One region of the Colwellia sp. MB02u-14 genome, then DNA from elsewhere that is predicted to be linked to it. Evidence: predicted binding sites of a transcription regulator. Region 1 holds the regulator's gene; the other holds the start of a gene.
What was found. The regulator FliA, encoded in region 1, starts transcription of late flagellar genes. The targets are predictions, from matches to a motif close to CTAAAGNTNNNNNNNNNNNNGCCGATA.

Region 1 (4,433 bases):
GGAGCTGTCTAGCGCTTCAGAAATGAATTTGCCGCCTGCACAAAATGTAAATAACGAAGACTTAGAAAAAATGAAACATGAAATGTCTTCTATTCGTGAATTATTAGAACATCAAATTTCTGGTTTGATGTGGCAGGACATGGCGCAAAAGGATCCTGCTCGCGCTATGCTGGTAAACCGACTAATGTCATTGGGGATGAATGAAGAAGTTTCAGACCAAATTGCCGGTTATATCCCCGCACAAAAGAATGATCAGGATACTTGGCAATTAGCTAAAAAGTTTATCAGCCAACAAATAAATACCACAAACAATGACATTATTCATCGTGGTGGTGTCGTTTCTTTAGTTGGACCCACTGGCGTGGGTAAAACCACAACAGTAGCTAAATTAGCGGCCCGATTTGCACAAATTCATGGTGCAGACCAAGTTGCGATGATTTCAACCGACAACTACAGAATCGCTGGGTTCGAGCAATTAGCAACATATGGGCGCATTATTGGCTGCGAAGTAAAACTTGCTAGTGACGCAAAAACGTTAGATACCCTGTTACAACAATATTCTAAAAAGAAACTGATACTTATTGATACCGCAGGGATGGGGCAACGTGACATGCGTTTAGCGAAACACTTAACAACGTTAGTTTCAAATGCACGGGTAAGGATTCGTAATTACTTAGTGTTAGCGGCCAATACACAGCAGCGTGTGATGCAAGAGAATGTAGATCGCTTTAAAAAAGTACCACTGGCTGGCTGTATTTATACTAAACTGGATGAAAGTCTTAGCATAGGTGAAATTATTTCTACCTCTATTCAAAATGGCTTAGCAATAGGTTACCTTACTGATGGACAAAGAGTTCCAGAAGATATTAAAGTTGCAAATGCTGAAAAACTCGTTACGCTAGCAGATAAAATGTCAGCGAAAAATCAAGTCAATAAACCAATAAATTGGCGAACAGCACCTATGGTATCAAGTTGATTAGAAACGGGTTCATTTTTAATGCCTAAAACGAATAACACTTAAGTATTACAATTGCTCAGTAGAACAATGACAGACAACTTTTATGCTAGGTACTTATCTATTTGTCCTCATAAAAAAGTTGAGCGCATATTTAATCAAATGTGCAACACGGTAAATACCGCTGTATTCCCATAACTTGTTATAATATGTGAATTTTAATCCTATAAAAATATGCAGGTTATGTGATTATAGGGTTATACTAAATTTAGTTGATGGATTTTCGTAAGAAAGTAGAGAAATACGATAAATGAATGATCAAGCAAGTGGCTTAAGAAAAATGAAAAGTTCCGAACCAGTAAAAGTCATCGCAGTCTCTGGAGGTAAAGGCGGAGTAGGTAAAACTAACGTCTCACTCAATACCGCTATCGCACTAGGACAATTAGGACAACGCGTTTTAGTTTTAGATGCCGATTTAGGTTTAGCTAACGTTGATGTCATGCTCGGTTTACGAGTAAAGCGCAATTTATCACATGTACTTTCTGGTGAATGCGAATTAGACGATATTATCATTGAAGGCCCTGCGGGTATTAATGTTATCCCTGCTACGTCGGGTACACAGTCAATGGTTGATCTAACGCCCTCAGAGCATGCGGGTTTGATTCGTGCCTTTAGTGACATGAACACTAAGTTTGATGTACTCATTGTCGATACCGCCGCAGGTATTTCAGATATGGTACTGAGCTTTTGTCGCGCTTCACAAGATGTGATGCTAGTGGTTTGTGATGAACCTACTTCTATAACTGATTGCTACGCTTTAATGAAACTATTAAGTCGTGACCATGGTGTATTCAAATTTAAAGTTGTTGCTAATATGGTGCGAACTCCAAAAGAAGGCCAGCAACTGTTTGGCAAGCTATCAAAAGTAACCGATCGATTTTTAGACGTTGCACTCGAGTTGGTTGCGGTAATCCCATTTGATGAGAACATAAGAAAATCTGTTAGAAAACAAAAAGCAATTGTTGAAGCTTATCCTCAGTCACCTGCTGCCGTTGCTTTTAAATCTTTAGCAGCTAATTTAATTAAGTGGCCAATGCCTAAACAAGCATCTGGTCATTTAGAGTTTTTTATTGAGCAGTTGTTAGAAAATTAGTAACAATGAGCAAAAAGATAAGAGTACTTTATTTGAAAGTGCTTAATTTTCACATGATTTTAGCGAGTGAGCGATAGTGGTAAAACCAAATGCTTACAGTATTCAAACTGATAAATCTGCAATAATTGCGCAGCACACAGTTTTAGTGAAACGAATCGCTTATCACCTATTAGCAAGATTGCCTGCTAGCGTGCAGGTTGATGATCTTATCCAATCAGGTATGATTGGTTTGCTTGAAGCTTCAAATAATTTTGATCACAGTAAAGGAGCAAGTTTTGAAACCTTTGCTGGCATTCGTATTCGTGGTGCTATGCTTGATGAAATACGCCGTGGAGACTGGACTCCTCGTTCAGTTCATAAGAATAGTCGCATGGTCAGCGAAGCCATAAAAAAGCTAGAAGCCGATCTAGGAAGAGATGTTACGGATATTGAAGTTGCTGAAAAACTTGATATTTCGTTAAATGACTACCATCATATTCTTAGTGAAGTTAGTACAGGTAAAATAATCGGTATAGAAGATCTTGGTGTTGGTGAGGATTCTTTAACGAATATGGAAGATGTTAGTAATAACGATCCCTATGATAATTTTGAAAAAATAGTTTTTAAAAAATCGCTTTCGGCATGCATTTCCACTTTACCCGAACGCGAAGCTCTAGTACTGTCACTATATTATGATGAAGAATTAAATCTACGTGAAATTGGTCAAGTGCTTGATGTAAGTGAGTCACGTGTTAGTCAAATTCATAGCCAAGCGATGCATAGGTTAAAAGGACGTATGCAATCCTGGCAAAGTTAAGTAGAATATACATACAATTAAATTTTAAAATGTTCTCACCGGAGGGTGCCTTGGATAAAAATATGAAAGTTCTTGTTGTTGATGATTTTTCAACCATGAGACGTATAGTGAAAAATTTGTTGCGCGATTTAGGCTTCACTAACATTTCAGAAGCAGATGATGGTAGCACTGCTTTACCCATGTTAAAAGAAGGCTCTTTTGACTTTGTTGTAACTGATTGGAATATGCCTGGTATGCAAGGAATTGATTTACTCAAAGCCATTCGTGCTGATGCTAAGTTATCTCATATTCCTGTCTTGCTCATTACTGCTGAAGCAAAAAAAGAACAAATTGTTATGGCAGCTCAAGCAGGTGTTAATGGTTATATTGTTAAGCCATTCACAGCAGCAACGCTAAACGCTAAGTTAGATAAAATATTTGAACGTTTAGGTTAATTCTTTAGCTCGTTCATTAATTAGTCTATAGGTGAGGTTGTTGCATGAGTGTGAATACTAATGTGCATGTTTCTTTGGAAGAAGCAAAACTGTTGGTCGAATATTTAGAAAGTGGCCAACAAGATAAGGCAGATGAGTTAATTGCAGAAATTCAAAACCCAATTCATTCAGAGTTGTTTGCTGAAATAGGCAAATTAACGCGTCAATTACATGATTCATTAAATAATTTTCAATTAGATTCTCGGTTGAATGATTTAGCGACAGCAGATATTCCCGATGCTAAAGAACGTTTAAACTACGTTATTGCCCGCACGGAAGAAGCCGCTAATAAAACCATGGATGCTGTAGAATCTATCTTCCCAGTTGTTGATACGATACAACAGCAGATAAAGGCAGTTAATCCGTTATGGCAAAAACTCATGCATAACAAGTTGGGGTTAGCTGAATTTAAAAGCTTGTGTATTGATATAGATTTATTGTTAAAAACGACAGATAAAGAATCAGTTCGCATGCATGATTTAATGACTGATGTTTTAATGGCACAAGATTTTCAAGATTTAACCGGACAAGTTATTCGTAAAGTTATTGATCTAGTACGTGAAGTAGAAGATAGCTTAATTGGTATGCTGACCGCTTTTGGTATTACAACAGAAAATGACTTAGAGCGAAGTAAACCCAAAGTAGGTGATAACTTAGTTGAAGGCCCTATCGTTAACTCAGCGCAACGTGATGATGTTGTCGCTGATCAAGATGATGTTGATGACCTTTTATCAAGTTTAGGATTTTAATAGGAGTTGCTGGATGTCATTTGAGCAAGATGAAGAGATTCTTCAGGATTTTTTAATTGAAGCCGGAGAAATACTTGAAACACTTTCGGAACAACTTGTAGAACTTGAAAACGACCCTGATAATGCTGAATTATTAAACGCTATATTCAGAGGTTTTCACACTGTAAAAGGTGGTGCAGGCTTTTTAGCGTTACATAACTTAGTTGATGTTTGTCATGGCGCAGAAAATATTTTCGATCTGCTACGTACAAACCAGCGTAGTGTTAGTGCAAGCCTAATGGACGTTATTTTACAAGCACTTGATGTT
Region 2 (4,433 bases), on a different contig from region 1:
GTTCTGTACTGGCCTGAGTTAACTGGGGTTTATCTAACATACGCAGATCGTCAGGAGAATTTATGTTGGCCAATAAAGGGTAGTCGACAAGATTTATAGTCATATTTATTTTGTTTATTCTTTAGATTGCTTGTTACAAGATTAATGCACGCGTTTTATTATAAACGTCGCAAATTCAGCTAAGTTATTTGTATTGTAGGGTAAAGTGGCTAAAGCTTGAAGTGCTTGTTGATATAAGTTGTCAGCTTTTTGTTGAGCACCCGCTAAACCTAACAGTGCAGGGTAGGTGCTTTTATTGGCAGAAACGTCGGAACCTGCTGGTTTTCCGAGTTCTTCTTCACTGGAAATAATGTCAATTATATCATCTCGAACTTGATAGGCTAAACCAACATGCTCAGCATAAATAGCTAATTGGTCTTTTTCATCAGTTGAAATATCTTGGCTTATTTCGGTGACCATAGTCACAGATGCTTTTAATAATGCGCCTGTTTTTAGTGAATGTAACTTTTCTAATTCAGCTAAGGTTATTATTTTATCGGTTGCAGAAATATCAAGCGCTTGTCCGCCACACATGCCTTGATAGCCTGAAGCATTGACTAATTGACGAATTAACGTAAGGCGTTTAGGTTCAATTTGAGCGCTAAATTCATGATTAACTAAAATGTCGAAGGCAAGTGTCTGTAAACTATCACCGGCTAAAATTGCTGTAGCTTCGTTAAAAGCTTTATGGCAGGTCGGTTGACCGCGGCGTAAATCGTCGTCGTCCATTGAAGGTAAGTCATCGTGTATTAATGAAAAAGCATGAATGCATTCTAATGCGGCGGCAATGCCGTCAACGTCAGACAATTTAAGTCCAAGTGCTTCGCCAGTAATATAGCTTAAATAAGGGCGCATACGCTTGCCACCAATTAATAGCCCATATTGCATTGCTAAGAACAAATTTTTATCATTGATTTCATATTTTGCTAATTTATCAGCAAGATATTGATTAATGCGAGTTTGATAAAAATCGAGCTGATTTAATTGGGTCACTAATTGTTACTCGTATCGTCTGAATCACCTTCATTCTCAAAAGTTTCAAGTTGAGTTTTACCATTTTTAGTAAGCAATATCTGAATTTTTTGTTCAGCACTTTTTAACTTGTCTTGACTCGCTTGACTGAGATTTAAACCACGCTCAAAAAGCATCATCGAATCTTCTAAGCTCAACGCACCTTGTTCTAAATTTTGAACAATAGTTTCGAGTTCTGAAAGCGATTCTTCAAAGCTTAAATTTTCTATTTTTTTCTTAGCCATTAACAAACAGTTCAGTGATTGAATATCTAGACGCAAATCTATACCAAACGCATAAATTAATCAATCAACTTCCAGTGCTTTTACCCCCTAATTGTTATCATGAACTTGATTTTAGTAAGCTGTTTATATGTATTATGAGACTTATATTTATGTTGGTTAAGCCTCATGCACTCTTGCGATAACGGGGAGATAAACTTGCCGCTTTTACTGAATAAATTTTGTACCTATATTTAATTTTTCAGGCAAGGTCTTATTAAATATTTTGCTGATAACTTTAAACATTACAAGATCATCACTAATTACTTAAGTTATTGACAATATGAACGATAATAAACTTCTATTGTGTGGGTATATAAAAATATAAGTATTCGCGTATCGTAATACCTTAAGGTATTATCAAATAATACGAAGGTACGTTTTATTTCTTTTTGGAGATTTTTGTGGATATAGCAACAATATTAGGTATTGTGGGCGCAATAGGCTTACTCATTATGGCGATGATGTTGTCTGGTGATATCGGTATGTTTATTGATGCGCAGTCAGTTATTATTGTTTTTGGTGGTTCAATATTTATTGTGTTATCTCAATATAATCTCAGTCAATTTTTTGGAATGGGAAAAATTATAGTCAAAGCTTTTATGTTCAAAATTGAACAACCTGACGACCTTATTGAAAAATCAGTTGAAATGGCCGATGCAGCCCGAAAAGGTGGTTTCTTGGCATTAGAAGAAGCTGAGATCACTAATGGTTTTATGCAAAAAGGTGTGGATATGTTAGTCGATGGTCACGACGCTGATGTAGTTAGAGGCACCTTACAAAAAGACATTCATCTCACCTCAGAGCGACATGAATCAGGTGTGGGCATGATGATGGCGCTGGCGGATGTTGCACCTGCAATGGGCATGATTGGAACCTTAATTGGTCTGGTGGCGATGTTATCAAATATGGATGACCCAAAATCTATTGGTCCGGCCATGGCTGTTGCATTACTAACAACGCTTTATGGGGCATTTCTCGCTAACGTTGTTGCTACTCCTATTGCTTCAAAATTAAAGCTTAGGTTAGCTGAAGAAAAAATGAATCAAGAACTCATTCTAGATGCTATTTTAGGTATTCAAGATGGTCAAAATCCACGTGTTATTGAAGGTTTGCTTAAAAACTATCTTGCTGAAGGTAAGCGTGCTGTAAATACAACGGAAGAAGAATAACGGGAGTAATTTATGGCTGAAAAATGTAAATGTCCACCTCCCGGACTCCCGGCTTGGATGGGTACTTTTGCTGATTTAATGGCACTATTAATGTGCTTTTTTGTTTTACTTTTATCTTTTTCTGAAATGGATGTTTTGAAATTCAAACAAATCGCGGGTTCAATGAAGTTCGCCTTTGGTGTTCAAAATAAAATTGAAGTAAAAGATATTCCCAAAGGCACCAGTATTATTGCGCAAGAATTCCGTCCAGGTAAACCAGAGCCAACTCCTATTCAGGTGATCCAACAACAAACCATGGAAATGACACAACAGATGTTGGAGTTCCAAGCAGGTGATGAAACGTCTGCCGGAGGTCGACAAGAGCAGCGTGGTACAGAACGTGGTGGACAGTCGCAAAGTACGGCTGATGAAATGTCTGCACAAGCGATGCAAAAAGCCAAAGATGAACTTGAACAATCTTCACAGGAACAGGTGAATGAGCTCGTTAAAAAAATTGCTCAGCAGCTAGAAAAACAAATTCAAGATGGTGCAATAGAGCTAGAGTCGTTAGGTCAGCAAGTAATCATTCGCATTCGTGAAAACGGTTCCTTCCCTTCAGGTTCTGCTTTCTTACAACCACAATTTCGTCCTATTATTAGAGAAATTGGCGAACTACTTAATACGGTGCCTGGTGAAATTATGGTTTCTGCCCATACCGATAATCGTGGTATTAATTCTGAATTATTTTCTTCCAACTGGGATTTATCAAGTAAACGAGCGGTAGCTATTGCACATGAACTGATTAAAGTTTCTGGGTTTGAACAGTCACGTCTACTGGTAGTAGGTCATGCTGACACAAGACCGTTAGTACCTAATACTAACGCGCTTAATCGCCGTCGCAATCGTCGTGTTGAGATTTCAATTAATCAAGGTAAAGCAAAAGAAACTGAACCCATTTCTATCTCTAAAGAATAAATAAAGATCATAAATTTCAAATGTTGGCAAGACGTTAGGCAATGAATACCTCGTTTATTATCTAACGTCTTCCTTTTCAACTTAACCTTCATTCCTGTTTCGTGTATAATTCGCGCCATTATTTTACAGGTCGATTGTGGCCTTTATTATCCCTTTATATTTAGGATCGTTTGTTCATGAAATTCATCGTAAAACTCCAATCTGAAATTGCTGTAAAGAGTCGCCCGGTTCGTAAGCGCTTTACTAAAATTTTAGAATCCAGTATTAAAAATGTTTTACGACGAGTTGATGAACAAATTACCACTCAAGCAAACTGGGATAATATAGAGGTTAATACTAAAAATAATTGTCCTAAAAATCGTTTGGCAGTAATTGAAACCTTAAAGTGTATACCTGGTGTTGCTCATTTTCTTGAGGTCCAACAAACGTTATACACTGATGTTCATAATATTTTTGAAAAAACCTTAGCAGTGCACCAAAAAACTATTGAGAACAAAACCTTCTGCGTTAGGGTAAAACGTAAAGGAACTCATGATTTTAGTTCATTAGAAGTTGAACAATATGTTGGTGGTGGTTTAAAAAAATATGTTGAGTCATCGAAGGTTAAACTGAAAAAACCTGACGTAACTATATTATTAGAAATTAAAGAACAATATTTATTTATTGTTGCTGAGCGTCATAATGGCTTAGGCGGCTTCCCCATAGCAACACAGGAAGATGTTTTATCATTGATGTCAGGGGGATTTGATTCAAGCGTTTCAAGCTTTCAAATGATCAAAAAAGGCACTCGTACTCACTATTGTTTCTTTAATTTAGGTGGCACGGCTCACGAGGTTGGTGTGAAGCAAGTTAGCTACTATTTGTGGAATAAATTCGGTGCCTCACACAAAGTTAAATTCTTTTGTGTTGATTTTGAACCAGTTGTTGCTGAGATTTTAGAAAAAGTAGATAACGGACAAATGGGCGTTATTCTTAA

Region 2: pomA (flagellar motor protein PomA) is a predicted target of FliA. The motif match lies at 1,598-1,624, and genes of this name have one in related genera.

What each region holds. Positions count from the first base shown of each region.
Region 1 is NZ_JACGUX010000079.1:83,739-88,171, reverse strand. It holds gene flhF (flagellar biosynthesis protein FlhF) at 1-976, shown strand, start outside; gene H4J52_RS10720 (MinD/ParA family protein) at 1,266-2,108, shown strand; gene H4J52_RS10715 (RNA polymerase sigma factor FliA) at 2,182-2,904, shown strand; gene cheY (chemotaxis response regulator CheY) at 2,955-3,338, shown strand; gene H4J52_RS10705 (protein phosphatase CheZ) at 3,383-4,126, shown strand; gene H4J52_RS10700 (chemotaxis protein CheA) at 4,140-4,433, shown strand, end outside.
Region 2 is NZ_JACGUX010000072.1:25,355-29,787, reverse strand. It holds gene dxs (1-deoxy-D-xylulose-5-phosphate synthase) at 1-103, opposite strand, end outside; gene ispA ((2E,6E)-farnesyl diphosphate synthase) at 142-1,032, opposite strand; gene H4J52_RS09710 (exodeoxyribonuclease VII small subunit) at 1,032-1,295, opposite strand; gene pomA (flagellar motor protein PomA) at 1,736-2,503, shown strand; gene H4J52_RS09700 (flagellar motor protein MotB) at 2,516-3,457, shown strand; gene thiI (tRNA uracil 4-sulfurtransferase ThiI) at 3,634-4,433, shown strand, end outside.